Regions from separate parts of the Brevundimonas sp. GW460-12-10-14-LB2 genome, predicted to be linked through region 2. Evidence: predicted binding sites of a transcription regulator. Region 2 holds the regulator's gene; the other holds the start of a gene.
The links. The regulator LexA, encoded in region 2, represses DNA repair genes until DNA is damaged. The targets are predictions, from matches to a motif close to ATGTTCNCNANNTGTTCT.
Positions count from the first base shown of each region.

Region 1 (15,676 bases), 160 kb from region 2:
TATGTCCATCACCAGGGCGACGGCCACCGCCAGCGTGCGCTGGAAATCGCCGCCGCTGCGCCCGAGCGATTTGTCCTGCTTGGAACGGGACTAAAAGGGCGAATCGAAGACATCGCCTGCGTGGATCTGGAAGATGACAGGCCCCACGAGGGAGACCGCTTCTCCGGCCGTGACGAAGCGCCTGTCCGGCCCGAGGCGCTGCATTACGCCCCCTATCACCATGCGGGCGTCCGGGCGCGAACCGCCCGGTTCGCCCAGTGGATCAGCGACGCCAAGCCGGCCTTGATGGTGATCGATGTGTCGGTCGAGATGGCGATGCTGGCCCGGCTGTGTGCGACGCCTGTGGTCTATGTCCGTCTCGCGGGGGATCGATCGGACCCGGCGCATCTGGACGCCTTCCGCGGCGCAGAAGCCTTGCTTGCGCCCTTCCATGAGCGGCTGGATGGACCGGTGGCGAGAGAGGTGCGCGACAAAACGCATTACTTCGCCCCCCGGCGCTATTCGGGACCGAAACGTGGAGCAGGCATCCTGGTCGTTCATGGTCGGGGTGGCGATCCGGTGGATGGCGCCAAGCTGGCGGCGGCTGCAGAAGCTACGCCCGATCAAGTGTGGACCGGGGTCGGGCCGATCGAGCCGCCGCCGATCATGCCGCCGAACCTGAAGCTGGCAGGCTGGATCGACGCTATCGGCGACGAGATCGAAAAGGCGGAGATCATCGTCGGAGGCGCGGGAGACGGCCTGCTGAACGCGGTGATTTCGGCCGACAAGCCCTTTGTCTGTCTTCCCGAGCCTCGCGCCTATAATGAGCAGATGGCAAAGGCCGAACGGTTGGCGGCGCTAGGCGCCTCGATCGTCCTGGCGCAGTGGCCGCAGGCGCAGGAATGGCCGAGCCTCCTTAGGTCAGCACTCTCACTATCGCCCGCTGATCGGCGGCAGATCAGCGGGCAGGGACTCGGCGCCGCCGGACCCTGGCTTGTCGACCTCGCATCAGAGCTTGAGGCACGCCGATGACAGCCTTGGAAACAACGCCGACCGCGTCATCGCCTCTAGAACTTGAGGTCAGGTTGGCGGCGCTGGGCGCGCGCTACGACGCTGCGCCGCGATATCCCGCCGACAGTCTGACGCTGCTCGCCTCGGAGGGTTGGGGGCGGCGGTTCGCTCCGGTCCAAAGCGGCGGAACGGCCTATGACGAACCAATCCATAAGGCCTTGGCCTTGATGGACGCCCTACGCAGTGTGGGACGGTCGGATCTCAGCGTCGGCCGATTGTTCGAAGGGCACGTCAACGCCCTGGCGCTGTTCGACTGGTACGCGGACCCGGCCCAGAAGGCTTGGCTCGGCAAGGTCCTGGCGCAGGGCGCCTGGTTCGGCGTCTGGGCGACGGAACCGCCGCCCGGCGTTCGTCTGGTCGGCGCTCGTCTGCAGGGCGCCAAGATGTTCGCAACGGGCGCGGGCGGACTGGACTATGCAATCATCACCGCTCAGCCGGAACAGGGCGAACGCGAGTTGATCGTCGTGCCGGCGAACGCGCCTGAGAGGGCCGATCTGAGCGGCTGGCGCGTCCGCGGCATGCGCGCGACGACCAGCGGGCGCTATGAGGTGACCGGGTTGACTGTCGATGCCGATCAGCGGCTCGGACGTCCCGGAGACTATGATCGCGAACCGCGCTTCACGGCGGGGGCCTGGCGGTTCACGGCGGTGCAGTTGGGCGGCGTCGAGGGCCTGGTCATGGCGATGCGCGACGCGCTGTCCGACGCCGCCCGCGCCGATCCCATCCAGCGCGCGCGCTTTGCCGATGCGGTCGTTGCGGCGCGAACGGCCTGGCTTTGGGTCCGCGAAGCCGCGATCCGCGCGGCGTCCGAAGCGCCGGACGCCGGGGATTTCGCCCGCGCCACGCGCGGCGTCGTCGAACGCAGCGCCCTTGATGTCATGGAATTGGCGGCGCGGGCGGTCGGGACGCGCAGCGCCTTCGACGGCGAGCGCATCGACAAGATCACCCGTGATCTCAGCCTCTATCTTCGGCAGGCCGGACCCGACTATGCGAAGGACCAGGCGGCCAAGACCTGGCTGGATCGCGATCTCTGGGGCGAAGGCGACGCCCTATGGTGAGCGAGAAAACCGGCCGGCTAGCGACCCTGGCGCTGGAGCGTTCGCCTTGGCGATCCGCGCGGTGGCTGATCATTGCCCCGCATGCCGACGACGAGACGCTGGGCGCCGGAGCCTTGATCCATCAGGCGGCCGAGGCTGGGCGGTTGGCGGGCATCGTGATCCTGACCGACGGCGCGGGTTCGCACGATCATTCGGACGCGGCCTCCCGTGCGAGGCTTATCCGGACCCGACGCCTGGAGGCAGGGCGCGCCGTTCGACGGTTGGCGGGGCCTGCGGCTGCGGCGCCGGTGTTTCTGGATTGGCCCGACGCCCAGCCCGCTTCTGCCGGCAGCATGATGTTCGAAGCGACCGCGCGTCGTCTCGCGGCTTTGTGCCGCGAGCGGCGCGTCGATGCGATCGCTGTCACGGGTCCGGACGATCCCCACTGCGATCATCAGGCGGCGGCCCAGCTTGCCCGCCGTGCAGCCGGTATGGCCCGCCGGTCGGTGGTCGTGTTCGATTATATCGTGTGGGGGGCGCCTCCATCCGGGTCGAAGCTGCGGATCGCGACGCGACCTCTGAAGGCCGGCCTGAGGGCCTATGCCTTGTCGGCCCACCAGAGCCAGTTGACGCCGATGTTCGGCGAAGGGTTCCGGCTCCAGAAGGCGAGGGGGCTGCGGTACGCCTCGGACACCCTGTATCGGCGCGACGCCTATGGCTGAACGCTCGCTTACCTCCGCCTATTTCGAAGGCATCTTCGCCGGTGACGCCGATCCGTGGGGTCTGGCCTCCAGCCCCTATGAGGCCGCCAAGTTCGATCGCACCATCGCCGCTCTGTCGGCGCGGCGAGCGGCTTTTGCGCTCGAGGTCGGCTGTGCGGGCGGCGTCCTGACCGAGCGGCTGAGCGCGGTCTGTGATCATCTGTTGGCGATCGACGTCAGTCCGACCGCTCTGGAGCGGGCGCGTCAGCGTCTGTCGGGGCGGCGGAACGTCCGGTTCGAGGCCGCAGCCTTCCCTCGGGACTGTCCGATTCTGGACGGGCTGGATCTCGTCGTCCTGTCCGAAGTCGCCTATTACTGGAGCGACGCCGATCTGGACCTGGCGGCGCAACGCATCTCCGACGGCCTGGTCGAGGGCGGGCGCGTCCTTCTCGTGCACTGGACCGGCGAAACCGACTATCCCCAGACCGCCGACGACGCCGTCGAGCGCCTCTGGCTCGGATTATCGGACCTCATGCAAGTGGATCTCGCCGAACGGCATCCGAACTATCGGCTGGATTTGTGGAGCCGGCGATGACGAGGCTGTCCGCTCTGACGCTGGTTCGCAACCGGCAGGCGCATCTGGACCGATTGGTCGAGGGATTGATGCTCAGCGCCTCGCCGCCCGACGAACTGATCGTCGTCGACATGAGCGATGCGCCCGTGAGGCTGCCGCCGGTGGGTTTTCCGGTCCGCGTCGAACGTCTGGCGGGCGACGCCCTGCCTCTGGCCGCCGCCCGAAATCTGGCGGCCGCCTTGGCATCAGGCGATATCCTGCTGTTTCTGGACGTGGATTGCATCGTGTCGTCGGCAGTTTGCGGCCGGATGCAGGCGGTGCTCGCCAAGCATGACGCCGTCGTCTGTCCGGAGGTGCTCTATCTACCCGCCGGAGCCGTTCGGCCGGGCCCCCTGTCGGAAACCGATCTGAGAGCGGCCGGCCGGCCCCATCCCGTGCGCCCCTTTCCGCAGGAAGGCGAGAGCCTGGAGCGCAATCCCGGCCTGTTCTGGTCTCTGGCTTTCGCGATCCGTCGCTCGACCTTCCATCGGATCGGCGGATTCGACGAGACCTATGTCGGCTACGGCGCCGAAGACACGGACCTGGGGTTTCGCATCGCGCGAGAGGGCCTGCCGCTGCTCTTCGCCGGCGGTGTGCCCGTCTTCCACCAACATCATGACGGCTATGATCCGCCCCTGCAGCATTTCCGCGCCCTGATCGCCAACGCCAAACGCTTCCACGCCGCCTGGTCGATTTGGCCGATGGACGGTTGGCTGAAAGCGATGGCGGATCTCGGACTGGTCGACTGGTCGTCGGATGAACTGACCATTTGCCGGGACCCAACGCCGGCAGAAATCGCCGCTGCACAAAAAGATCCTGCAAATCCCTTTTAGGACTACGGTCTTTCAGAGCGCAGGCTCGCCGTACGAATGAAACTCAACAAGCCGACGCAGTTCAGTGTCCGTCTTCTCTAGTGAGGAAGCGATCTTGATCAGGCGACCCACGCATCGGACCGCTACTGCGAAGTTGGCTGGGTCGCTGGGCTCGTGGCTTTGACCGAAACGTGCGCTTCAACGCCGTCAGTCTTGCCGCTCAAACCCGGTACCTCATCGAGCTGGCGAAGGCTGGTGAAACGACCTCTTTCCTCACGATAGCGAACGATTTCGAACCCGTGGCCGCGCAACATCTCAATCCCGTCTAACGCGTCGGCGCTGGCGGTGTTCAGGTCGATCATCTCTCGTTTTCCGTAGCTGTGCCCGCCGGCCGGTGTCCGAGGGCGAAGTCGATGGCTTCGATATCGACCTTCAGCTTCACCAGATCACGGACGCGCTCGTGGTCGCCGGACGTCGCGGCGGCCCCGGCGGTCGACCACACTTTGGTTGTCAGCTGCTCGCGGATGGCCAGAAGCTGTGCGGCCACGGCATCGTTGTCTCGGGTCATCGACACTATTTCAGGTCGGCGATCGCCTCGCCGGCCTCTTCTTCCTCGAGAAGAGCGGCGTTGTCGGCGTTTGCCGACAGGCGCACCCGATTGCCTTCAACCTCGGCGACCAGACCGCCCGAGAGGTAGTGGTGGTGATCACTATGCGATCCGCTGTCGGCCTTGGTGAGCTTGATGCGATCGCCTTCGACCTTGTCGACGGTGCCGAGATGGACGCCGTCGGCGCCGATCACTTCCATATGCTCTTTGATGTTCGAGAGGTCGGTCATGGTGCGTCTCCGTTTTACCTACGCCATCAACGAGGCGCGACGCGCGGCGTTCCAGAGACGAAAGCGGCGTAGCGGGTAATGCGGCTGCAGTACGTGCGGCTGCGCTGGGCGCTGAGCACTGGCGAGAGGTTCACCGATAAGACCGGCGGCTAGCCCGCACCATTTCCTCGACCCAGTTCATGAGCAGAGTGGCGTAAAGCCGCTGATGGGCGGGATCGCGCATCGCATGGGTCGCTTCGGCGATGATCCTGTGGCTGAACGAGTTCGCGTCCTTGAAGGCTGCCTGATACGAGGCGATGACTTCGGGCGGAATGCGATCGTCCTTGCCCGACTGCACGATGAGAACGTCGCCCTCGAACGCGGCGCAGGCCGAGAGCGCTTTGTCTTCCCGCGGCGTTCGCAGTTGCTGTCGATAGGCGCGCACCGCGTCCTTATCGAGCTTGGCCTTGGGCACGTCCCAATGCGCGTCCGGATAAAGGGCCGGGACACGCAGCGCCAACCAGCGCACGTCACGGATGCTCGTCAGCAGAGCCGACAAATAGCCTCCGTAGCTCGTGCCGATCACGCCGATCGCACCGGGATCGATCAGCGGCTGGGACGCCAAATAGTCATAGGCCGCGGTGACGTCGTCCAATCCGTTCTGCCGGGTGACCTCGTCTCGGCTCGCATCGCTTTCGGCATGGCCTCGAAGGTCGAAAGTGAAACAGATGCAGCCCAGTCGAGCCAGATCCTCGGCCAGGCCCAGGTCTTCTTCCTGATCGCCGCCCCAGCCGTGGACAAACAGAAAGCCCGGCACGGGGGCTTCCGGCGTCAGAAGCGTGCCGGTCAGCTTCTGTCCGTCGACAGACAGTCGGACCCGCCCTTCCTCGACGTCGTCAGGTTCAGTCACGCTGTCCTCGTCACATATTTCGTCATCGGCCCGACCTTGGGGTCCTCACCCCGGAAATAGACCACATCCTCCGGTCCGACATCGGCGAGGCCATACACTTCGACCGTGGCGGTTTCGACCGAAGTCAGCGCCGGCGAGGCCGCGAAGGCTTCAAGCGCGGCGATCTCGGCGCCCGTCGCGCCGCCGACCCGCCAGGACTGCTCCAGCACGCCCACACGCCTTCGCCCGCGTGCATCCTTGCCGGCGAGGACATCGTAGTTCCGGCGGGTCAGGATCAGGTCCGGATAGGCGCGCTGGGCGGCGTCGTCGAACAAAGCGGCGCAACGCACCGCTTCCACCGCCTCGGGGGTCAGTCCGAGGTGGGTCAGTCGATCGAGATCGCCTCTCACGCACCTCAATCGGGATCCGCCGTACACCTCGCGTCCCCTGTGGTCGGTTGTTTCCCGCTGATCGCCGACATAGCTGATGCGCAGTCCGCCGACCGACAGGGTTCCAACGCTGTAGGTTTCGACGCCGAGCAGGTTTTCCTCAAGGACGACGCCGAAGGCGGCGATTTGCGCTTCGTCCTGATCGGCGATGACGGCGACGAGCGCCTCAGGCGTTTCGACGACCGTCTGGCCCAGCCCTGCTTTGGCCAGGACATCCTTGACGCGGACAGGCCCGGTCTCGAGGAGGCGTCGACCAGCTTCGATCGCGTCGGCGACGGAGAAGGCGGTGTAGCCTTCCAGAGCCGCATCGCCCAGACGGTCGGCCATGGTGTTGGACCAGCCGACCGGGCAGGTCGCGGACCGATCGATCAGGCCGTGCGTGATCGCCTTGGTTGCGATGAAGCGGTGTGGAACGCGGCCGCCCAACAGATTGCCAGCGGTGAAGACCGTGCGCGAGGTCATGTCTTCTCCGATCAGGGTGTCGCGAGGCACCAGCAAGACGTCGGGTCCGACGTCTTCCGCGTCTTCAACCACATCAATGATCGGGAGCCGCAGAAGGCGCGCCAGGCGAGAGACCAACATCGCTCTGGACGCCTGATCGTGCAGATTGCCCGGATTGTGCCCGTCCGGATCGAACAGCGCGATGCCGGCAAGGGCGGCCGCATTGGTGAATGAAGGCATCGGGGCGACGCCCGATGGATTGACGATGGTCATGGCGGTCAGCGCTCCCTGCCAAGGGTCAACCCCAAGAGCGGGCAACGGTTCAGCACGCAAACCCTTCTTTTTGCGGGCCCCCGAAGTCGTCGTCGGGAAGACAGGCCGACGCCCGACGGGGCAGAAATCAGGATTGGAAACGTCCTATGCCTGCACGGCTTTACCACTGTAGAGGTGCGTTTTCGCACACAGGAACGGTGACCCAGGGGGCGTCGTTGCCCACCCATGAGCGACTTGACAGCCAATATCGTGGGTACAGCGGCGGCGGTCTGCTCGATCACGAGCTTTGCGCCCCAAGCCCTCAAGATTTGGAAAGAACGCGACGCGTCTTCGGTCAGCCTCAAGACCTATTCGCTCACCGTCACCTGTTTCATCCTCTGGGTTGTCTATGGCGTCATGACCCGAGCCTGGCCGGTGACTGTGTCGAACAGTTTTGCCTTGGTCATGGCGGCCTGCGTCCTGATCATGAAGTGGCGGTTTCGCGATGGCGATCCTGACGAGCACTAGGCTGCTTCTACCGGCTATCGCGTATCCTTCGCCTTGCCCGTGCCTGTCAGAAATGGCCCGGTACGACCGGTATTGCTGAGGCGAGCCATGCAGACGTGCTAGTTGTCCGATCAACAAGCGGCAGCCATGGACGATCGGTCAGCCATTCCGAGACAGCGCGGACCGTTCGAGATCGACATTGACCCCGGTCAAAAGGCGTCAGCCGAAGAGCCCGTGCAGCCACCAGCTGAGATCGCCGGTCAGAGGCTGTTCGCCATCGCCGCGTCGAAAGACCCAGAAGCGGTGGCCAGCCTCGTCCTCCAGCTGGAAATAGTCGCGCACCGCATCACGTTCGCCGTCGCGCCGCCACCATTCGCCAAAGATCCGCTCAGGGCCGTCAGCGCGCCTGACGCGATGACGAACGCCGCGCCAGCTAAAGGCGACCGGCGGCTGATCGGGCAGAAGCGCTACGGCCTCGATGGCTTCGGGTTGGGCGAGCAACCGGGAAGGGCGCGGCCAGCGTCGCGTCCAGGTTTCCGGCACCGGCGGCGCGGTCGGCGGCAGTTTGCGGATCGAGCGTTCCGGCACGTCGCTCTGCGCGGGGGCCAGTCGATACAGGTTCTGCGGGCCGAGACGATTGGCGAGCAGATCGACGAGATCGCCGATGTCCGGCGTCGCCGGGCCGCCCAGATCGCCGGAACTCGGCGACCAGTCCAGCGGTAGGACGACCGGTGCGGCCAGAACCATGGCCTCCACGCCGAGGCCAGGATCAATGGTTTCGATCTTGTCACAGAGCAGGCGGGTGAGCCGCCCGACATCGCGGACAGCGCGCGCCAGGCCGACGCGGATGGCCTCGGTCCGGTTGTCGATCCGTTCAAACCGCAGGTCGAGCCGGGACGCGCCAAGCCCCTGAGCCTCGAGCGCCTCGCTCAGGGCTTCCACCAGTTTGAGCGTGTAGCGGGCCAGGGTCTCGGGCGCGCCGATCGGCTCGGCGAAGACCCGCCGGACCTGGATCAGCTCCGGGGCGTCGATCGGGGTGATCGGCTCTTGGGCGCGTCCGTAGGCCTGATCCAGGCGACGGATCAGCTCCGGTCCGAAGCGCAGGGCCAGAGACGCGCGAGGCTTGGCCTCCAGTTCGCCTATGGCGTCGATCCCCAGACGCCCCAGGCCATCGACCATGTCGGCGGGCAGGCGCAAGGCGCGCAAGGGCAGGCGACGGATGGCAGGCCCCCCGCGCGCGACGACGATCGTCGGTTCGGCGAGGTTGCGGGCCAAGGCATGGGCGGCGCCCCACGTGTCGGCGAGGGCGGCGTGGGCGCCCAGGCCGACAGCGGCGGTCTGGGCGATCAGATCCTCGAGCAGGCCCTCATCGCCGCCGTAGCGATGACCGGCCCCGGTGACGTCGAGCACAAGGCCGTCCGGCGGGTCGGCGGCCACGATCGGCGCATAGCGGCGCAGCGCCCAGAGGGCGAGCTGGTCCAGGGCGGCGGCGTCCCCGGCGGGGTCGAAGGGATGGACGACGAGATCGGCGACCAGGGCCCGGGCCTGGGTCGCGGCCATGCCGGGATGCAGGCGATGGGCGCGGGCGGCAAGGTCGGCGGCCATCACCACGCGTTTGCGGCCCTGGCGTCCGACCAGGACCATCGGCGTGTCAGGCGACGGCGCGTCGGGTCCAAGCCGGCGTCGCAGCCGATCGGTCGGCCAGGTGGGGAGGTAGAGCGAGACGACCCGTCTCATCGCAGGCTTCCAGTTCGAAATCCGCACAGGCTCCGGCGCGGCAACGGATCAGCTCGACAAACCAGCGCGGGCGGCCGACGCCGGGCACGGGCAGGGGGGTGGAGGGCAGGGCGGTGACCCGCCAGCGGGTGGCGGCGGCGGTCGGCTGGCCGAAGTCCGCCGCCTCGGCCTGACGACGCCATCTTCGGACCGCCAGACCGAGCGAGCCCGTGTCCTCGGCGACCAGCTGCAGCCGCCTCGACGCCGTCATGGACAGACGGGCGACTTCGCCCACGACGGCGCCGAAGCCGCCGTGACGCAGGCCGTCCTCGAAGGCGGCCAGCAATCCGGCCTCGTCGCCGGCCTCCACATAGATGACCCGGTTCGAGGATAGTCCCGCCTGCTCCAGCGCCGGCGCGAACAGGTCCGGGCGTGTTACGCACCAGAGCACCGGTCCCTGGGTGCGCGCTGCGACACCGGCCGCAAACAGAGCCGCGACCGCGCCGTCGATGGCCCCGTCGCCGCCGCCGGCCACCTCATGCAGCGCGCCGAGCGGCAGGCCGCCGGCAGGCAGCCGGCGATCGAGCGCGGCCAGGCCGAACGGCAGCACGCCGCCAGGCGGCCGTCGACCCGCCTCGATGCGTGCGATCTCCGCGCGGAGCGCCTGGAAGGATGGGGAGGCGGCGGACATGTTCTCTTGAAACCGAACGCGAACTGAACGTTCCTCATTTGTTCTTATTCGAGCGTGTGAGAGTCAAGGCGGATCGCGACGGCGTTGTGGATCGCCCTGTGGGCGGCGCCATCCCGGTTCGCTGTGCGTTGTCCCGACGATGACGCAGCCCCTCCGATACCCCACCACGCCCGACGGCCGCTATTTCGTGGTGCGAGGCCGGCTGTGGCGGTGCTCCAATCCTGCTCTGTCGGCGGAGGCGAGGGACGATCTGGTGCATGATCTGATGTCGGCGCGCCGGGCGGTGCGGACGGCCCTGGCGGCTGGGGATACGGACGCTTTGGCCGGAGCGCGGCGCAGCGTCGACAAGGCCAAGGTTGGATTGGGGGAGCGGGGCCCGGTGTGGTGGACCGACGGCTCGCCGGATCTCAATCGGCACATGGCGCGAAACACCCCCTATGCAGACTGGTTCGCCAGTCTGGGCGAGACGGGCAAGTGACGACAGCTCTCGACCGTTTTGTCCTAGCTCAAGACCCCGTGTTCGAAACGGCGATGGCCGAGCTCGCGACGGGTCGCAAGACAAGCCACTGGATATGGTTCGTCTTCCCCCAGGCCCGGTCGTTGGGACGGTCTTCGACGGCTGCCTTCTATGGCATCGGATCGCTCGCGGAGGCGCAAGCCTATCTGCTGCATCCCGTTCTAGGGGCGCGTCTCATCCGCGCTGCCCAGAGCGCGACCACGGCGCCGGCGACCTCATCGCATCAGCTGTTCGGATCGCCCGACGATCTCAAATTCCGATCATCGATGACGCTATTCGCCGCCGTGGCGGCCGATCCGACCGTGTTCGACGCGGCGCTCGCACGCTGGGGCCTTTCGCCTGATCCGTTGACCGCAGACCTTGTATCGATCGCCAGAGCGGGACCGGATCGTCTTTAATCAAATATCGGCCGCTTTACGTGGCCTAGGCGTCGATAACTGACAAAGCGCCGTCGGGCAGCGGGCGCTGAAGCGCCTTGGCCGTTTCCCACGGCGCGGTCATCCAGGCCTCGATCTCGTCGGACTGCGTCAGGATCACCGGCATGGCCTTGGGGTGAACCGCGCCGACCTCGGCGTTGGGGTCGGTCGTCAGAAAGGCGAAGACATCGATCGTCTCCATGCCGGTCTTGATCTTGCGGACGCTGGTGTGGGCTTGGAGGTGGATGCCGGCGAAGAAGGCGAGCGGCTTGGGTTCGTCTCCCGCAAGCTTGAACCAGACGGGTTGGTATTTTCCGGCCGCGTCACGGCCCGGTTCGCTGAAGGCGGTGAAAGGCACCAGACATCGCGATGCCGGCGACAGATGTGGGCGCCAATGGCTGGAGCTGGTGTTGCGGACGTTGGTCGTGCCGCTGCCGGGTTCGAATTCGAGGATTTTCTGAATGTCCACCTCGCCGCCTTTGGCGCGCAACTTGTCGGCGCGCTTTGTGGCATTGTCGAAGATCATCTTCTGGGATGACGGCATGCCCCAGCGCGCCGAAGCCAGAATTCGCTCTGCGCCCTCCCAGCGCACGATCGGCGCCGGATAGTCAGGATAGAAATCGCCCGGCGCGAGGTTGCCGACGGTCGATCGCATGGCGTTCGCCGCGTGCAGTATGGCCTGGGGCCCAGAGCGCTGGCGGTAGAGGTTGCACATCAAGCTCTGGCCTTTTTCAGATCGGCAGCCAGGGATTTGCGGTCCGCCTCATAGGTCGCCTCCGCCTCCTGACGCGCCTGGTTCAGCGCGGCCTGTCGTTCTTCGAAATCAGCCATCTCGGCCTGACGGCGTTCGTCCAGATCGGCCAACGCCGTCTTCAGCTTTTCGATCTTGGCGGCCTTCGCCCTGGACGGTCCCGGAGGTTTGGCGGGCTTGGCCTTGCCGATCTTGCCAACATCGATAGTGAGGCCCCGCTCGATGACCTCGCCAGGAGAGGCCAGGGCGGCCTCGTAATCCGGTCCGCCGGTAAGCTGGCTAGCCAGGCCGGTGGCGAACAGATCCTGTTTGGAACCCCAGGCCTCCAACGCCTTGGGTCGCGACGTGGTGGCGACTGTGAAGGCATGGAAACCGTCGGACCAGGTGAAGACCTTCAGCTTGGCCGCCATGTCAGTCGATCAGTCCGCGACGTTGCATGTCTATGATGATGGGATCGGTCAGCGAAGCGATGACCTCCATGTCAAAGGCGTCCTCCGCTTCCGTCTCATCGGCAAACGAGCGTGGTTGGTTCTGGCGTAGGGTTGAAAGCCGCCAGGACGACTGGACCACCTGCTGCCGTGCCAGATGCTCGATGCGTTGAAGGCGAACGCCGGCGCGTGATCTGATGAGGGTCTTGCGTGTCGCCATCAGTCGGTCCTCCCAGCCGAACCCTGACACGCAGGTCGGCGAATGTGGAGTCGCGACTGTGCATGGGACTAGTCTGCGTAAGCGCACAACTTGTACGGCGCCAGATGGGTCTGCCGTCCCCACCCGCGACATTTGTTCCACCCATGGCCACGCTTGAAAATCTTCCATCTTTCACGAGCGCCTAAAGGCGAGCGAAGCCCAGCGTTCACACAAATCAAATCGTTGGCAAAACGATTCCACCCAATGGGGGCCGATAGGAAAATCATCCTGTGCAGGATGATGCACACATTACGCACACCTGTGTAGGGTACAAGTCACTGTATTCTATTGTGAAAACCCGGGCGCAAAATAGGTCAGAAGTGACCCACAACGTCGCTATGTCTATTTACCATGCCAAATCAGACATTTAAGTGGGTTGCCGACAATCCATATCTACTGGAGAAAATCAGTGGCTACGCGACGCCCCCGCATTCAAGCTTACATCGAATATGACGTTTACCGTCGGGCGGAAAACCAAGCCAAGCGGCTGGGGAAGACCATGAGCGAGCACGTCTCGGACGCGTTGGTCGCCTACTCACCTGACATGACGGAGTGGTCTGCCAAGCAGGCCGGCTATCAGACAATGATGACCTTAAGCCTCACGCTTGCGATGGCGAAAAGGACGATGAGCGAAAGTGACATTCGGCAGGCGAGAGAAGTTGCGGGCCAAGCTGCCGAGATCGTGTTCGGTCGGTTGGGAGAACGTCCTTTCCATCCCAGATCAGAAATCCCAGAAGATGATCGTATGGCGGCCCTTTTTGAGGCTTTCAGATTTGACTGAGTTCGACGAAGCCCGACTGCTTCGCGAAAGGGCAGGGAGCCGCATCGAATAGCTGATCGGGCTGGCGTGTTCCGGCGGCGCATTCTCTTTCATTGCCATCGGACCCGCTTCTGGCTGGGCCGGTGTGTGTCATTGGCTGGCCGTGGCTGTGGTGGTGTGTTCTCGAGACAATAGGCCAGCACGGCCTGGGGTACGCGGGTATTCGGCGAATCGGGCTCAGGACCGAAGTCGTCCCGCTTCATGCGCCAGTATCCGGGGCTGTGCTGCCAGGACCTGACGCGATGGAACCATTGCACCTCAGCAGGGGGCCGGCTTCTCAGGAACAGATCGTCGGCCGATGGCAGGTAGGCTTCCCAGCCTCGCTTCTCGGTGAGCCAAGTATGGGCCGCCCCCATGAACCGCCCGTCTTGGTCCTTGGCGTCAGGGGAGGCCGCCACGAAAGCACCGACGGCGATCCGGAGCGACAGAGCAGGGGTTCCCTCGCTCACGATGCTGGCCACGGCTTCGCGGATCTTGGACTTGTTCGATCTGCTCGCCGAGCCCTTCGGCATCATCGCGAAAATGCGGTCGGCTTCGCTCTCCTCGTCACGAGACAGCGCAGCACTTCTTTCAAAGAGTTCTCTCAAAGGGTTAGGCGGAACTGGAGTTCCGGTCTCTCTGGAACTGGAGTTCCGGTCTTGAGGGGTAAGGGCGGAACTGTGGTTCCGGTCATGACTGGAACTGGAGTTCCGGTCTTTTAGGATCAGTCGGTACCTATCGGGCCGATGGAAACCTCCCGTCTGGATATCGAGATGCCCTTGGGTGTGGAGGATCTTGAGCAGCTTTCTGATCTGACGATCGGACACACCGGCCATCTCGCCGAGGGTGGCTTGGCTGGGCCAGGCATCGCCGGTTTCGCGGTTCAAGTGGCGGGCGATGCCGAACGCGACCGCGAAAACTGTGGCGCTTAGCTCACCATCATCCTGCACCTGCTCCAGCCACGCGAGCTTGTTGGCGGTGAAACGGTCAGACATGAGCAAGTCGCACCGTGAACGCTTGCGGAACAGAGTGTGGGGGATTTTGTGACGCGGTCCCTCCGGATTGTGTCGCACAGACCCTGTTTGTTCCGGTTCGTTGGCTCTTGCCGCAACGATGAAACGCCCCTAGAAGGCCCGTCCTACCTCGATGCGGATGTGGCGGAACTGGTAGACGCACTGGATTTAGGTTCCAGCGCCGAGAGGCGTGGAGGTTCGAGTCCTCTCATCCGCACCAGACAAAAAAGGCCCCGGAGCGATCCGGGGCCTTTCTTTATTCTTGGCCTATCGCCCTTGCGGGCTACTTGACGCCGATAGGTGGGCCTGCCGCGCTTGGTGCGACAGGCCCGGTTTGGTCTTAGCTGATTGGCGGCACGGGCGGCGGCGGGACGTCGCGGTCCGTTTCGTGAACCTCGACCAGACCGCGACCCAGGTGGCTCTTGCGATAGCCATACAGGAAGTAGATCACCAGGCCGATGCCGCCCCAGATCGGCAGCACCATCTTGGCGTCGTGCGGCAGATTCCAGAACAGGAAGGCGCAGCCGAACGCCGACAGGGGCGCGAACACCCAGATCAGCGGCGTACGGAACGGACGGCGACGGTTCGGATCCTTGACCCGCAGCACCAGCACCGCGATCGACACCATGAAGAAGGCGAACAGGGTGCCCGAGTTCGAGATGTCGGCCAGCTGACCGACCGGGAACAGGGCGCCGGCGATGGCGACCGCGATGCCGGTGGCGGCGGTCACGATATAGGGCGTCTTCCACTTGGGATGGATCTTGGTTAGTCCTTCCGGCAGCAGACCGTCGCGCGCCATCACGAAGAAGATGCGGGTCTGACCGAAGATCATCATCAGGATGACCGACGGCAGGGCCAGCAGGGCGGCGGTGCCAAGGGCGTTGCCGATCTGGGGGTGACCAACGACGCGCAGAACGTGAGCCAGAGCCTCGTTGGAGCAGACCAGCATTTCGGCGTTGGAAGGCAGGGCGCAGGCGGCGACGAAGGCAGGCGAGCCCGGCTGAACAGCTTCACCGGCGGCGCCCAGAACTGGCTGAGCGCCGATGGCGCCGGCGGCGCCGAGCGCGACCAGCAGATAGAAGACCGTACAGATGGCCAAAGAGCCAATCAGGCCGATGGGTACGTTGCGCTGTGGGTTCTTGGTCTCTTCGGCTGCCGTCGAAACGGCGTCGAAGCCGACATAGGCGAAGAAGATTGAGGCCGCGGCGCCGACGATGCCCATCCCCGAGTATTGGCCGAAAAGGCCATTGGGAGCGAACGGCGACAGGTTAGCCGACTTAATGACAGGCAGGGTGATGACGATGAAGACCGTCAGGGCGACGACCTTGATCGCGACCAGGATTGCGTTGACCCGGGCCGATTCCGTGGTGCCGACCATCAGCAGAGCCGTCACCAGCAAGGCCACGACAATGGCGGGGATGTTGACGATCCCGGCCGAGAAGTCAGGCGTGGGGATGAAGCCGTTCATCGACCAGGTCGGCCCGGCGGACAGGAGGTCGGGGAAGTCGAACTTGAACCC
Region 1 is NZ_CP015511.1:1,091,573-1,107,248, forward strand. It holds gene A4249_RS05315 (glycosyltransferase) at 1-1,011, shown strand, start outside; gene A4249_RS05320 (acyl-CoA dehydrogenase family protein) at 1,008-2,108, shown strand; gene A4249_RS05325 (PIG-L deacetylase family protein) at 2,102-2,809, shown strand; gene A4249_RS05330 (class I SAM-dependent DNA methyltransferase) at 2,802-3,383, shown strand; gene A4249_RS05335 (glycosyltransferase family 2 protein) at 3,380-4,234, shown strand; gene A4249_RS05340 (helix-hairpin-helix domain-containing protein) at 4,357-4,575, opposite strand; gene A4249_RS05345 (hypothetical protein) at 4,572-4,781, opposite strand; gene A4249_RS05350 (DUF2171 domain-containing protein) at 4,787-5,050, opposite strand; gene A4249_RS05355 (alpha/beta hydrolase family protein) at 5,181-5,939, opposite strand; gene A4249_RS05360 (DUF3182 family protein) at 5,936-7,081, opposite strand; gene A4249_RS05365 (SemiSWEET family sugar transporter) at 7,307-7,588, shown strand; gene A4249_RS05370 (Y-family DNA polymerase) at 7,787-9,211, opposite strand; gene A4249_RS05375 (ImuA family protein) at 9,219-9,974, opposite strand; gene A4249_RS05380 (hypothetical protein) at 10,114-10,452, shown strand; gene A4249_RS05385 (DUF1810 domain-containing protein) at 10,449-10,889, shown strand; gene A4249_RS05390 (SOS response-associated peptidase) at 10,915-11,622, opposite strand; gene A4249_RS05395 (hypothetical protein) at 11,622-12,068, opposite strand; gene A4249_RS05400 (hypothetical protein) at 12,070-12,306, opposite strand; gene A4249_RS05405 (hypothetical protein) at 12,845-13,126, shown strand; gene A4249_RS05410 (helix-turn-helix domain-containing protein) at 13,216-14,139, opposite strand; tRNA gene A4249_RS05415 (tRNA-Leu) at 14,293-14,377, shown strand; gene A4249_RS05420 (amino acid permease) at 14,498-15,676, opposite strand, start outside.
Region 1: the regulator LexA is predicted to act here: its motif matches at 10,089-10,106, upstream of A4249_RS05375 (ImuA family protein).

Region 2 (15,676 bases):
GGCGAACAGCGGATGCGGCGCGAATGGACGGCTCTTCAGCTCGGGGTGGTACTGAACGCCGATGAACCAGGGATGGTCCGGGCGTTCGACGGTTTCGGGCAGGACGCCGTCAGGCGAGAGACCGGCGAAGACCAGACCGCCCTTCTGCTCGATCGCCTCGCGATAGTTGATGTTGACCTCGTAGCGGTGGCGGTGACGTTCGCTGATCGCGGTTGAGCCGTAGATCTCGGCGATCTTGGACCCGGCTGTCAGGGTCGAGTCATAGGCGCCGAGCCGCATGGTGCCGCCCAGGTCGCCGCCCTGCTGACGCAGGACGCGTTGGTTGCCTTGGGTCCATTCGGTCATCAGGCCGACGACCGGCTCGGCGGTCGGGCCGAACTCGGTGGAAGAGGCCTTGGGATAGCCGGCCAGGTTCCGCGCCGCCTCGATCACCGCCATCTGCATGCCGAAGCAGATCCCGAAGTAAGGAATGTTGCGCTCACGGGCGAAGCGGGCCGCCTCGATCTTGCCTTCCGAGCCGCGCTCGCCGAAGCCGCCCGGCACCAGAACGGCGTGCGCGCCCTGAAGACGCTCCTCACAGGCCTCGGGATCGCCTTCGAAGGTGTCGGCCTCGACCCAGTCGATGTTGACCTTGACGTTGTTGGCCACGCCACCGTGATGAAGCGCCTCGATCAGGGACTTATAGGCGTCCTTGAGGACCGTGTATTTGCCGACCACGGCGATGGTGACCTCGCCGTCGGGCTGCAGGCGGCGACGCGCGATCTCCTGCCAGCCGGTCAGATCCGGCTCAGGCGCATCGTTGATGCCGAAATGCGCCAGGACCTCGCGGTCCAGACCCTCGCGGTGATAGTCCAGCGGCACGGCGTAAATATCGGCGGAGTCCATCGCCTGAATGACGCCGCTTTCGCGCACGTTGCAGAACTGGCCGATCTTGCGCTTTTCCTCGGCCGGGATCGGCTGCTCGCAGCGGCACAGCAGGATGTCCGGCTGGATGCCGATGGAGCGCAGTTCCTTGACCGAGTGCTGAGTCGGCTTGGTCTTCATCTCGCCGGCCGTCTTGATAAACGGCAGCAGCGTCAGGTGAACGAAGCAGCTCTGGCCGCGCGGCAGGTCCTGCCCAAGCTGGCGGATCGCCTCGAAGAAGGGCAGGCCCTCGATATCGCCGACCGTGCCGCCGATCTCGACCAGAACGAAGTCGACGTCTTCGCCCGCGTCCGTCAGGGCAGGCGTCAGGCAAAACGATTTGATCTGGTCGGTGACGTGCGGAATGACCTGCACCGTGGCGCCCAGATAGTCGCCGCGACGCTCCTTTTCCAGAATAGTCGAATAGATTCGGCCGGTCGTGATGTTGTCGGACTTGGCCGCCGACACGCCGGTGAACCGCTCGTAGTGGCCCAGGTCCAGGTCGGTCTCGGCGCCGTCGTCGGTCACGAAGACCTCGCCGTGCTGATACGGGCTCATCGTGCCCGGATCGACGTTCAGATAGGGGTCGAGCTTGCGCAGGCGGACCTTATAGCCGCGCGCCTGCAAAAGAGCGCCGAGAGCGGCGGAGGCGAGGCCTTTTCCTAGCGAGGAAACCACGCCGCCGGTGATGAACACATAGCGAGCCATGGGGGGACACCTTACTCCATGATTCGCGGCTCGGTCATGCCGCCGTCGAATCGAACTGTTGATCAAAAGAAGAAAGCGCGCCCTGCGGCGCGCTTTCTGAAACCTGGGTCTCTGTCTGAGCCTTACTGCGCGGGCTGTTGGGCCGGAGCCGGCGTCGTGGAAGCCGACGGCAAGCTGGCTTCCAGATCATCCAGCGAGGGCGTCGCCGGTTTGGTCGGCGCAGCGGGCTGCTGCTGGGCGGGCTGCTGCGTCTGGGTCTGCGGCGTCGTGGCCAACGAACCCACAGCGTCGGCGTCGATGCCGGACACCGAGGCGCGATCCATATTGCCGACGACGGTCAGAATGATCGTCAGGGCGAACAGCGCGGCCGCAAGCCACCAGGTGGTGACGGTCAGAAGATTGCCTGCCCCGCGTGCGGTCATGAAGCCCGACGGACCGCCGCCCATGCCCAGGGCGCCGCCCTCGGACTTCTGAAGCAGGACGATGCCCGTCAGCGCGATGGCGACGATGATGATGGCGACGAGCAGGATGGTCTGGAGCATGGCGTCATTCATGTGGGCGCGGATCTGCGCCGATCAAGCGGCGGCCTCTATCATCGAAGCGCGCCAGGGGCAAACGTCACGCGGCGGCGTTGACGATCGGCATGAAGTCCTCGGCCTTCAAGGACGCGCCGCCGACCAGCGCGCCGCCGACGTCCGGCGTAGCCAGAATGTCGCGCGCATTGTCCGGTTTGACCGAACCGCCATACAGAATGGGCGCGGTGCGAGCGCCCTCTCCCAGCTTTTCGACGATGGCGGCGCGCACGGCGGCATGAACTTCAGCGATCTGATCCAGAGTGGGGGTCAGGCCCGTCCCGATGGCCCAAACGGGTTCGTAGGCCACCGCGAAGTCGCGCTCGGCTAAGCTGGACGGCAGCGAGCCCGCGACCTGACCCGACACCACGGCGATGGCGTCGCCTGCTTCCCGCTGCTGCAAGGTTTCACCGACGCACACGATGGGCTCCAGCCCGGCAGCGATGGCGGCCTCGACCTTGGCGGCGACGTCCGCATCGGTCTCGCCGAAAGCCGAGCGGCGTTCGGAATGCCCCAGAATCACCACGGTCGCGCCGGCGTCGACCAGCATTTCGGCCGAGACAGAGCCGGTAAAGGCGCCGGCGGGCTTCTCGTGGCAGTCCTGACCGCCCACCGCCACGTCGCTGCCCGCCAGGGCGGACCTCATACGCTCGATCAGCGTCGCCGGCGGGCACAGCACCACACGGCATCCTTGCCCCGTCGTTCCGACGGCGTCCCTGATCGCCTCAGCCTGCGCCAAGGCGCTCGAAACGCCGTTCATCTTCCAATTGCCGACGATCATCTTCACGGATTGTTTCATGGCCGCCTGTCTAGAAGGCGAAAACCGCCAAGCCAAGAGGAGCCGCCGCAATCCGGACACGAAGCCATCCTTGCAGCGGCGGCCCCGCCCCGACTATACGCGACGATTGACGCCAATATCGGCCAGTCCCGGGTTTTCGAATGCTCACCGCCTTCCGCGCCTTCTCTCGATCCAAATGGGCGGCCGCCCTGCTTGTCCTGATCGCGATCAGCTTCGTGATCGTCGGCGCGCGGATGGACGTCTTCTCCAACCTTGGACCGAAACACGTCATCGACGCGGGCGACCGCTCGATGAACGAAGTCGAGTTCCGCACCGCCTTCGATCAGGTGCGTGAACGGTTGCAGCAGCAGGTCGGCCGTCCCCTGACGAACCAAGAGCTGGTTGCAGAAAACATCCACGTCCGCTTCCTGACCGAGCAGACGCAACAGCTGGGTTTCCTGAACTGGGCCTACAAGGCGGGCATCCGCCCGGGCAAGGAACTGATCGTCAAGCAAATCCGCCAGATCCCGGCCTTCTTCAACTCGGTCACCGGCCAGTTCGACCAGCAGGCCTATGAGGCGGCTCTGGCGCAACAGAACCTGACCCCCGCCATGCTGGAGCAGGACCTGCGCGATCAGTACGCGACGGAGCATTTCGGCGCCGCCGTCTTCGCCGGCGCCCGCGTGCCGCGCATCTATGGCGCGCTTCTGGCCGGTTCGGCCTTCGAAAGCCGCGACGGTCGTTGGTTCGAGGTGACCCCGGCGATGGCCGGTCAGATCCCCGCCCCGACCGACGCCCAGTTGAACGCCTTCATCCAGGAGAACGCCGACCGCCTGCGCGCGCCCGAGTTCCGCATGGTGTCGGTGGTTCTGTTCACGCCTGAGGCTTCGGCCAATGCGCCGATCTCGGAAGACCGCATCCGCGAGCGCTTCGAGTTCAAGAAGGACACACTGAGTAAGCCCGAAACGCGCTCGTTCGTCACCCTGACCGCACCGAACCGCGAGACGGCCCAGAAGATCGCCACCGCCCTGCGCGCGGGCCAATCGCCCGCCGACGTCGGCCGCGCCAACAACATCACGCCGGCTGCCTTCAACGAGACCCCCCGCTCGGCCATCGGCGACGCCGCGACCGCAGCCGCCGTCTTCGGCCTGCAAGCCAACCAGGTGTCCAATCCGGTCCAGGCCGGTGTCGGCTTCGCCGTCGCCAAGGTCACGGCCGTGCAACCCGCCGCGCCCGCCACACTGGACAGCGCTCGCGAGGAACTGATCCAAGAACTGCGCGCCGAGGACGTGAAGACCCAGACCTACGCCAAGGTTGAGAAGTACGAAGCCGCCCGCACGGCCGGTAAGAACCTGGCTGACGCGGCGCGTGAGGCCGGCGGTCGCGTCGTCGATCTGCCGCCCTTCACCAAGGACGGCAAGCTGCCGAACGGTCAGGCGCTGAACGCCCCGCCGCAAATCTTCGAGACGGCCTGGAGCCTGACCAAGGGCGGCGAAAGCGACGTCATCGACGCCGGTCAGGGCCAGTATTTCGCCGTGCGCGTCAACGACATCCGCCCGTCGGCCCTGCCGACCCTGGCCGAGGTGCGCGAGCCCCTGGCCGCCCAATGGGTCCAGCGGGAGACCATGCGTCGCCTGTCGGCCAAGGCCGAAGAGCTGACGACCCGCGTGCGCAACGGCGAGGACATCGCCGCGGTCGCCCGCTCGGTCAATGCGCCGCTGACCGTGCGCACCGGCGTCATCCGCAATCAGCAGACCCAGGAAGCCCTGGGTCAGGGCGTGCTTCAGGGCCTGTTCGGCCAGTCCAAGGGCCAGGCCTTCTCGCAGCCCGCGTCGCAGACCGCCTATGTGGTCGGTCGCGTCGACAACGTCCGCGCCGCCAATCCGACCGTAGCCGGTCCGCTGGCCGAGCAGGTCCGCCCGCGCCTGACCCAGGAATTGGTGCAGGCCATGGTCGAATCGTCGGTCTCGGCGGGCGCCCAGCGCTCCAAGGCCAAGAACGACCCGGCCCAAGCACTGTCGGCCCTGGGTCTGTCGGGTGGAGCAACGCCCGCCGCACCGGCGCAATGACCGACGACGCCACGCGCGACATCACGTTCGACGCCTTCGCCGCCGGCCTTTCGGCGGGTCGGCCGCAGGTCCTGGTTCGGCGGGTCATCGACGACCTGGAAACCCCGGTCTCGGCCTACCTCAAGCTGGGGCGCGACCGGCCGTACGCCTGTCTGCTGGAATCGGTCGAGGGCGGCGCGGTTAAGGGTCGCTACTCCATCCTCACGCTGGATCCTGATGTGGTCTGGCGTTGTCGCTCCAACGCGGCGGAACTGTCGCGCGGGTTCGCCATAGCGGAGGGTCGCTTTACGGCTGAACCGCTGCCGGCGCTGCAATCCCTGCGCGCGCTTATCGCGGCGTCGAAGTTCGATCTGCCGGAGGGATTGCCGCCGATGGCCGCCGGCCTGTTCGGCGTCTTCGGCTATGACATGGTGCGACTGCTGGAGCCGCTGGGCGCGCCAAACCCTGACCCGCTCGACCTGCCCGACGCTGTGCTGACACGGCCGTCGCTGGTGGCCATCTTCGATTCGGTCCGCCACGAGATCGTTCTGGTATCGGCCGCCTATCCCGACGCCGGCATCTCCCCGCAAGAGGCGTTCGACGCCGCGACGGCGCGGCTGGACGCGTTCGAGACGGCCTTGCGCGAACCCCTGCCCGTTCGCGCCGCTCCGCAGCAAACGCCGCCTCCCGTCTTCACCTCGCCTGTGGACGAGCCGGCCTTCGCCGAGATGGTCGCCAGGGCCAAGGACTACATCGGCGCCGGCGACATCTTCCAGGTCGTGCTCAGCCATCGGTTCTCAGCCCCGTGGACGGACGATCCCTTCGCCTTCTATCGCTCGCTGCGTCGCCAGAATCCGTCGCCCTATCTGTTCTATCTGAACTTCGAAGGCTTCCAGCTCGCCGGCTCCAGCCCCGAGATCCTGGTTCGGCTCAAGGACGGAGAAGTGACGATCCGGCCACTGGCCGGAACCCGCATGCGCGGCGCGACGCCAGAAGCGGACAAGGCGCTGGAAGTCGAACTGCTCGCTGATCCAAAAGAGCTTGCCGAGCATCTGATGCTGCTGGACCTGGGCCGCAACGATGTGGGGCGCGTCGCGGCGCCCGGCACGGTTGAAGTCACCGAGAGCTTCGTCGTCGAGCGCTACAGCCAGGTCATGCACATCGTTTCCAACGTGCGCGGCAAGGCTGACCCCAGGCTGGATGCGGTGGACACGCTGCTGGCCGCCCTGCCCGCCGGGACCCTGTCGGGCGCGCCCAAGGTGCGCGCGATGGAGATCATCGACGAACTGGAAAGCGAAAAGCGCGGCGTCGGTTACGGCGGCGGCGTCGGCTATATTTCAGCCGGCGGCGAGGCGGACATCTGCATCACCCTGCGCACCGCCCTTTTCGCCGACGATCGGATCTTCGTTCAGGCCGGGGCCGGCGTCGTCGCCGACAGCGATCCTGCGGCCGAATATGCCGAGACCCAGCACAAGGCGCGCGCGCCGATGCGGGCGGCGGAAGACGCCTGGCGCTTTCGGACCGGCAATCGCTAGCGCGAAATCGTCATTACCGGGTCGTTGAACTGCACGCCCGGCCCGATAATGACGACGCCCGCCATCAAAACCGCCGCAGTCGCTGCGAGCGCGGCTGCCCCAAGCGCGGCGACGGGGTTGGGCGCGGGTTCGACCACGACCAGCTTCGCCTTGGCGGCGGCGATCTTGGCGGCGATGTCTTTTTCAGCGGCGAGTTTCACACGCCCAGTCCTAGTCCCGTCGAGTTAAAATGCGCTTTAAAGCCGCGCCGGCTTGGCGCGGACGCGCGTCACGCCTAGAAGCCAAGCCATGATCCTCGTCGTCGATAACTACGACAGCTTCACCTACAATCTCGTCCACTACCTCGCGGAGTTGGGCGCGCCGACGCATGTCGTGCGCAACGACGACCTGACGGTGGACGAGGCGTGGGCGCTGAACCCCGCCGCCGTTCTGCTGTCGCCCGGCCCGTGCGCGCCCGATCAGGCCGGCATCTGTTTGCCGTTGATCACGACAGCGCCAGCGTCGATGCCGATCCTAGGCGTATGTCTGGGTCATCAGGCCATCGGCCAAGCGTTCGGCGGCGACGTCATCCGCGCCAAGATCCTGATGCACGGCAAAACCTCGCCGATCCTGCATAAGGGCCAGAGCGTCTTCGCCGGCCTGCCCTCGCCCTTCACCGCCACACGCTATCATTCGCTGGCGGTCAAGCGCGAAACCCTGCCCGACGACCTGGAGGTCACCGCCTGGACCGCCGACGGGGAGATCATGGGTCTGCAGCACCGTACGCGCCCGATCCACGGCGTTCAGTTCCACCCGGAATCCATCGCCACCGAGCACGGTCACGACATGCTGGCCAACTTCCTTGATATCGCCGGCGTAAAGCGCCTCGCGGCCGCCTGACCATGGGCGACGGGTTCAAGCCGATCCTCGCCCGACTGGTCGAGGGCCATTCCCTGACGTCCCAGCAGGCGCACGACTTCTTCGCCGCCTGCCTGCGGGGCGAGCCCACGCCTTCCCAGGTCGCAGCCGCCGTCACCGCCATGCGGATGCGCGGCGAGACCGTGGACGAGATCGCCGCCTTCGCGGGCGCCATGCGTGAAGCCGCTCTGACGCTGGATCATCCCTATGAGGTGATCGACACCTGCGGCACCGGGGGCGACGGTCAGCACACCTACAATATCTCCACCGCCGCAGCCCTGGTTCTCGCCGGCGCCGGTCTGAAGGTCGCCAAGCACGGCAATCGGGCGATGTCTTCGAAATCAGGCTCTTCCGACGTCTTGTCGATCCTGGGCGTGAACCTGATGGCGTCGCAGGCGCAGCAGAAAAAGGCGCTGGATGAGGCCGGTATCTGCTTCCTGTTCGCGCCCGCCTATCACGGGGCGATGCGTCATGTCGGGCCGGTGCGAGCCGAGATCGGTTTTCGCACCGTCTTCAACCTGTTGGGACCGCTTTCGAACCCGGCGTCTGCAAGACGACAGGTCATGGGCGTCTATGATCCGCGCCTGCTGGAGCCGCTGGCCGAGGTGCTGGGCCGGCTTGGCGCCACCCGGGCCTGGACCGTTCACGGCCAAGGCCTGGACGAACTGGCGACTTCCGGCCCCACGGACGTCGCCGAATGGAAGGATGGCGCGGTTCGTCGCTTCCAGGTCACGCCCAAGGACGCCGGCCTGCCGCGGGCCTCTATCGCAGACATTCGCGGCGGCGACGCCGAAGAGAACGCCGTCGCCCTGCGCGCGCTTCTGGCCGGCGCGGCCGGACCCTACCGCGACATCGTGCTGCTGAACGCCGCCGCCGCCCTCGTGGTGTCCGATCGCGCGGCCGATCTGGCCGACGGCGCCGCGCTCGCGGCTGGCGCCATCGACGACGGTCGAGCCGCCGAGGCGCTGGATCGCCTGGCCCGCATCACCTCCACGCCGCTGGAAAGCGAAGAGCCCGCATGACCGACGTTCTGGATCGTATCGCCACCTACAAGCGCGAGGACGTCGCCGCCCGCAAGGCTGCGACCTCACAGGACGCGATCGAAGCCCTGGCCCGCGCCGCATCTGCCCCGCGCGGCTTTCGCGCCGCCTTGGAGCGCGTCGGAGAGGAAACCGGTCGTCCCGCCCTGATCGCCGAGATCAAGAAGGCCAGCCCGTCCAAGGGCCTGATCCGGCCCGATTTCGATCCGCCGGCCCTGGCCCGCGCCTATGAGGCCGGCGGTGCGGCCTGTCTGTCGGTGCTGACCGATGGCCCCAGCTTCCAGGGCGACGACGCCTATCTGGGCCAGGCCCGCGAGGCCGTCGCCCTGCCCTGCCTGCGCAAGGATTTCCTTGTCGATCCCTGGCAGGTCGCCGAAAGCCGCGCCCTGGGCGCCGATTGCATCCTGATCATCTTGGCCATGGTCGATGACCGGTTGGCCGCCGAGCTGCTTTCGGAAGCCGAACGCTTTGGCATGGACGCGCTGATCGAGACGCACGACGAGGACGAAATGGCGCGCGCCTGTGCGCTAGGCGGCGATCTGGTGGGGGTCAATAATCGCTCGCTGCGCACGTTCGAGGTCGATCTGGAAACCACGGAGCGGCTGTCGATGCTTAGCCCCGTTCGCGCTCTGCTGGTCGCCGAGAGCGGCATTTTCACGCCCGACGACGTGGCGCGCGTCTCGGCTGCCCATGCCCAGGCGATCCTGGTCGGCGAGAGCCTGATGCGGCAGGCCGATGTCGAGGCGGCGACCCGTCAGTTGCTGGCGGTCTAGGTCTGCGCGCGGCGGCAAGCCGCGCCGTTAAGTTGACATTAGCAAGGAACACTTACAGAACATCGACAAATGTTCACGGCCCGTTCCGATTCGTCGGCGGGCGCATGAGGGCCTGGCGATGCTCACGCGCAAACAGCACGAACTGCTGATGTTCATCCATGAACGCATCCAGGAGACCGGCGTCTCCCCTTCGTTCGACGAGATGAAGGAGGCGCTCGATCTGGCCTCCAAGTCCGGCATTCACCGGCTGATTACGGCGCTGGAGGAACGCGGCTTCATCCGCCGCCTCGCTCACCGCGCCCGCGCGTTGGAAGTCACGAAACTGCCCGAACAGGCGACGGCCGGCGCGCCGCGCGGTCGCGCCGGGTTCAAGCCCGACGTCATCGAGGGCGGCGGCGGTGTCCGACCTTCGGCCCCGATGGTGGCCAACGACACCCGCGAGCTGCCGCTGATGGGCAAGATCGCCGCCGGCACGCCGATCGACGCAATCGAGCATGAAACGGCGCGCTATCCGGTCCCGGAATCCATGCTGGGCTCGGGCGAGCACTACTTGCTGGAGATCGAAGGCGACTCCATGATCGAGGCCGGCATCCTGAACGGCGACATGGTGGTGATCAAATCGACCGACAACGCCGCCTCCGGTGAAATCGTGGTGGCTCTGGTCGAGGGCGAGCAGGCGACGCTGAAACGCCTCCGCAAGAAGGGCGCCTCGATCGCGTTGGAACCCGCCAACCGCAACTACGAGACCAAAATCTACGGCTCGGATCAGGTCGCGGTGCAGGGCAAGCTGGTCGGCCTCATGCGCCGCTATCACTGACGTCCGGATCGGACTGACGCGTCCAGGGGCGGTCGCCGCGAACGTCGGCCGTCCACACTGCGCGCCATCGATTCGGCTCGTCAGAGCTGACGCGCCACAACTCCACCGCCCCGCCCCGCGCAAAGTCCACGCTGTCCAAGACAAGTCGATCCTGACAGGCGCTCGGGATCGACGAGACGACGGCGCGGACGCTGACGACGGGCGCTGCGCGGCATAACGCCTCCATCTGATCTGAGCTCGGCGACTTCCGCCCCCACCAGATTGCAACGGGCCCGGCCTCATCGGCTTCCGGTCGACAGGAAAAGCGGTCGCAGACCCAGCCTGTCTCCGAGCGATCCGTCATGGCCAGCCCCCGTCGTCGCGACCAGAGATCCACCGCAAACTCACGTACGCCAGGCCGGACGACGACGGCCGCCTCATCACGGTGAAAGGCGGCGTTGGTTCCGCCATCGCCAAGCCAGAGGTCCGGCGTCGGTTCACGCGGCCAGATCAGGACGGCGGCTGCAAAGGGCAGTCCCAACCAGCGCAGGCGGCCTTGCCACAAACAGACGAACAACACGCCCAGGAACGCGACCGGCAGGACATAATTTGGTGCGCTGGCGACCGTTCTGACCGCGCCGGGCAATCCCGCCGTCCAGGCGCCGATGGCCAGCATCAGATCGACGCCCCATCCCGCGACCGCCAGGAACGGTCCCCCCAACCCCAAAGGCTCAAGCGCTGCGCCCAAGGCCAGGGCTGGCATCAGGATGAAGTCCGCCACGGGCGACGTGCCGAGATTGGCGAGCAGTCCGTACATGGCGGTGCGGTTGAAATGCTGCATAGCGAACGGTCCCGTCGCCAATCCTGCGACGACGCTGGCCGCCACAGCCGCCGTCAGCCACCCGCCCAGCCGTTGGACTGCCAGGATCGGCCAAGGCGCGGATATTTCGCGCGGGCGCTTCGGCCAAGCCTCGACCAGGGCGACCAAGGCCGCAGTCGCCGCGAACGACATCTGGAAACCCGGCGTGACGATGGCTTCAGGCTGTATGGCCAAAACGATGAAGGCCGCCACAGCCAGGCCATGCATGGTCACCGCCTGTCGATCCAGCAGGATGGCCAGAAAGGCGATGGAGGCGGTGGTGGCGGCCCGCTCGGCCGGGGGCGGCGCGCCCGACACCACCAGATAGACCCCGACCGCCGTCAGGCCCGCCAAGGCCGCGACCTTCTTGCCGTGAACCCGCAAGGCCAACCAGGGCCAGGCCGCCACGCCCAGCCGCACGGCGAAGAAGACGAAACCGCCGACGATCGCCATATGCAGCCCTGACACCGAAAGGATGTGCGCCAGGCCGGAATCGCGCATCACATCCATGTCCTCCTGACTGATCCAGGTTTCGTGGCTGGTCGTCATGGCGGCGGCGATCCCGCCGGTCCGTTGGCCGAGCCTTGCCACGATCCGCTCGGCCAATGCGAAGCGCGCGGCGTTCACCACCATTTCAAGTCGAAGTCGCCACGGCGGCGGGGCAAGCTCGGCCGTACGCGTGTCGCCCAAGGCGAACGCAACGCCTCCCATCCCCTGAAAGAAGGCGTTGCGCCCGAAATCGTAGGCCCCAGGGCTGGCCGGCGCAGGCGGCGGATTCAGAATGCCGAACAGGCGGATCGCTTCGCCGGGCCGCGGCGGGTCGCCCCGCACCGTCGCCCGCAGGCGCACCGGCGTCTGTTCGGGCGTCAGTCCGCGAATCCAGACCGGCGCGATCACGACCCGCGCTCCTTGCTGACCCGGGCTGTCGACATCGACGACCCAGGCTTCGATCACGGTCGGTTCGCTCAGGGCGGGCGCGATCGGCGCAGCGACGGCTTCGGTGCGCACCTTGGCCGCCGCCAGCCCGCCTGTAACGCAGGCCAGAATCAAGAGCAGCCAGGTCAGGCGCCGCGATCCGCCGCGCCGGCGCGCCACGACCCACAGCCCAAAGGCCAAGGCGGCGCCCAGCAACAAGGGCCACAAGACCGGCTCGGCTCGCAGCGCGAAATAGATGCCGCCGCCCGCGCCGAATGCGACCGGCGCCCATAGCCGCCATCTCAGGGTCTGGGCGGCGACCTCGGCGTCCAGCCAAGCGCGCAATCGCGCGGCGGGGGTAGGTTTTGCCGCATCGGGGCGTATAAGGGCCTCGCTTACGGACCCCTCCCCCATGACCTCACCTTCCTCGACTGTCGTCACCCGCTTCGCCCCCTCGCCGACAGGCTATCTGCATATCGGCGGGGCGAGAACCGCTTTGTTCAACTGGCTGTACGCCAAGAGACACGCTGGGCGTTTCCTGATCCGCGTTGAGGATACCGACCGCGAACGCTCGACCGATGAGGCGGTGAAGGCCATTTTTGACGGCCTGAGCTGGCTGGAGCTGTTCGCCGACGACGAGCCGGTGTTTCAATTCAGCCGAGCCGACCGCCACCGCGAGGTGGTCGATCAACTGCTCGAAACCGGCCACGCCTACCGCGACTTCAACTCGGCCGAGGAAACCGGTCGTCTGCGCGATGAGGCCAAGGCGGAGAAGCGCACTTTCGAATCGCCCTGGCGCGACCGCGAGCCGACCGTGGACGACCTGGCCCTGCCGCACGTCGTGCGCTTCCGCCGGCCAAAGGCGACGACGGTCATGGTGGCCGATGAGGTCCAGGGCGACGTGAGCTGGTCGACCGAGGACCTGGACGATCTGGTGCTGCTGCGTTCGGACGGCGCGCCGACCTATAATCTCGCCGTCGTTGTGGACGACCACGACATGGGGGTGACCCACGTCATTCGCGGCGACGACCATCTGAACAACGCCGCGCGTCAGAGCCTGATCTACGATGCGCTGGGCTGGACGCGTCCGACCTTCGCCCACATCCCCCTGATCCACGGACCGGACGGCGCCAAGCTGTCGAAGCGTCACGGCGCACAGGCGGTGCATGAATACGCCGAGATGGGCTACTTGCCCGAGGCCATGCGCAACTATCTGGCCCGCCTGGGCTGGTCGCACGGCGACGACGAACTGTTCAGCGACGCCCAGGCCATCGAATGGTTCGACCTCGCCGGCATCGGCAAGGCGCCGGCCCGCCTGGACTTCGACAAGCTGGCCCATGTCAATTCGCACTGGCTGCGCCTCGCCGACGACGAGCGGCTCGCCAAGCTGACGCTGGATGCGCACCTGCAGAAGGGCCACGCCCTCGCAGAGGCGGACGAAGCCCGGCTTCAGCGCGCCATGCCTTTCGTCAAGGATCGCGCCAAGACGATCCTCGATCTGGCCGACCAAACCGCTTTCGTACTGAAATCTCGCCCGCTGACGCTGGACGACAAGGCGAAGGCGCTATTGTCGGGTGAAACCTTGGAGCGCCTCACCCGTCTGCGCGAACGGCTGTCCCTGTTCCAATCCTGGGATGTTTTTGCGCTGGAAGCCGAGCTCAAGGCCTTTGCGGAATCCGAGGGCGTTGGGTTCGGAAAAATCGGCCCGCCGATGCGCGCAGCGCTTACCGCAGGGTCAACATCACCTGATATTGCACGAACTTTGTCGGCTCTTGGGCGCGACGAAAGTCTCGGGCGCTTGGATGATGCGCTGCAACAGACTAAGTGATCACCCACAAACCAAAAAGCGGCCGACGCCTCCCCGCGCCTGGACGTGTGATGCAAAGGGGCATTCATGACTGAACAAGCCAAACCCGCCGGCTCGGCGACCCTGTCCTTCGAGGACAAGACGATCGAGTTGCCGGTCCTTTCGGGCTCCACCGGCCCGGACGTCATCGACATCCGCAAACTCTATGCGGGAACGGGCGCCTTCACCTTCGATCCCGGCTTCACCTCGACGGCGGCCTGTGAATCGGCCCTGACCTATATCGACGGCGACGCTGGCGTGCTGCTGCACCGCGGCTATCCGATCGACCAGCTGGCGTCGAAGTCGAACTTCGTCGAGGTCTGCCACCTGCTGCTACACGGCGAACTGCCGACCGCCGCCCAGTACGAGAAGTTCGAAAACAGCATCACCACCCACACGATGCTGCACAGCCAGTTCGATCGCTTCTTCGAAGGCTTCCGCCGCGACGCCCACCCGATGGCCATCATGGTCGGCACCGTCGGCGCCCTGTCGGCCTTCTATCACGACAGCCTGGACATCCACGATCCGATCCAGCGCGACATCTCGGCCATTCGCCTGATCGCCAAGATGCCCACGATCGCGGCCCGCGCCTATAAATACCACATCGGCCAGCCGTTCGTTTCGCCGCGCAACGACCTGTCCTACGCCGAAAACTTCCTGCGCATGTGCTTCGCCGTTCCGGCCGAGGACTATCATGTCGATCCGGCCCTGGTTCGCGCCATGGACCGCATCTTCACCCTGCACGCCGACCACGAACAGAACGCCTCGACCTCGACCGTGCGTCTGGCCGGTTCGTCGGGCGCCAATCCGTTCGCCTGTATCGCCGCCGGCATCGCCTGCCTGTGGGGCCCGTCGCACGGCGGCGCCAACGAAGAAGCGCTGACGATGCTGAAGGAAATCGGCACCCCGGACAAGATCCCGGAGTTCATCCAGGGCGTGAAGGACCGCAAGTACAAGCTGATGGGCTTTGGCCACCGCGTGTACAAGAACTACGATCCGCGCGCCAAGGTCATGCAGCAGTCGGCCTATGAAGTGCTGGCCGCCACGGGCCGCGAGAACGACCCGCTGTTCCTGGTCGCCAAGGAACTGGAGAAGGTCGCCCTGTCGGACGAATACTTCACCTCGCGCAAGCTGTTCCCGAACGTCGACTTCTATTCGGGCATCACCCTGTCGGCGATGGGCTTCCCGACCACCATGTTCACCGTTCTGTTCGCCTTGGCCCGCACCGTGGGCTGGATCTCGCAGTGGCAGGAAATGATGGCCGATCCGTCCCAGAAGATCGGTCGCCCGCGTCAGCTCTACACGGGCCCGACCCAGCGCGATTACGTGCCGATCGAACAGCGCGGCTGAGACGAAAGCTGAAATGCAAAACGCCGGGGAGACATCCCCGGCGTTTTTCTTTGTCGTCAGACCAGCTTCAGATCCGCGAAACGGGCAGCCAAGTCGTCCAGATCGCGGTGCATATGCGCCACGCCGATCGCAGCAGCCCCCAGAGCCACGTCGTCGCCCTCGACGGCCATGGACAGGGCCAGGCTTTGGTCGATCGCGCCCATGGGCTGGGCGGCCCTGCCTTGAGACAGCGCCTTGAGTTGCTCCACCGCCCGCTCCGCGTCCTGCGACCAGGGATCCAACCGTGCGCCGGCGCCCTCGGCCTGGAAACCGCGCCCCAGGATGACGATGTCGCTGCGCACGCGCCAGAAGGCGCGCACAAGCGCGGCTCGATCCGCCGTCTCGCGTTGCGGGCCGGGCAGATCGATGACGTTCTTGGCGGCCTGACCCAATGCATCCAGCCGCCGCTTCAGATCGGCATGACGACGCGAAATCTCGGACGCATCCTCCGGGACGGCCTTTGAGACCAAAGCCAGCAGCACCGCCGCTTCGCCCGCCGCCTCGCGCGCCTGAAGCTTGAAGGACTGCCTGGCATGGCGCGGAAACATGGCCAGGATCGCCAGAACCCCCACGCCGCTGCCGACCAGGATTTCCATCACCCGATCCAGCGCGAGAGA
Region 2 is NZ_CP015511.1:1,247,920-1,263,595, forward strand. It holds gene A4249_RS06135 (CTP synthase) at 1-1,611, opposite strand, end outside; gene secG (preprotein translocase subunit SecG) at 1,734-2,153, opposite strand; gene tpiA (triose-phosphate isomerase) at 2,230-2,982, opposite strand; gene A4249_RS06150 (peptidylprolyl isomerase) at 3,123-5,030, shown strand; gene trpE (anthranilate synthase component I) at 5,027-6,544, shown strand; gene A4249_RS06160 (peptidoglycan-binding protein) at 6,541-6,744, opposite strand; gene A4249_RS06165 (anthranilate synthase component II) at 6,833-7,423, shown strand; gene trpD (anthranilate phosphoribosyltransferase) at 7,426-8,463, shown strand; gene trpC (indole-3-glycerol phosphate synthase TrpC) at 8,460-9,254, shown strand; gene lexA (transcriptional repressor LexA) at 9,373-10,071, shown strand; gene A4249_RS06185 (ComEC/Rec2 family competence protein) at 10,052-12,169, opposite strand; gene gltX (glutamate--tRNA ligase) at 12,237-13,652, shown strand; gene gltA (citrate synthase) at 13,719-15,020, shown strand; gene A4249_RS06200 (FUSC family protein) at 15,077-15,676, opposite strand, start outside.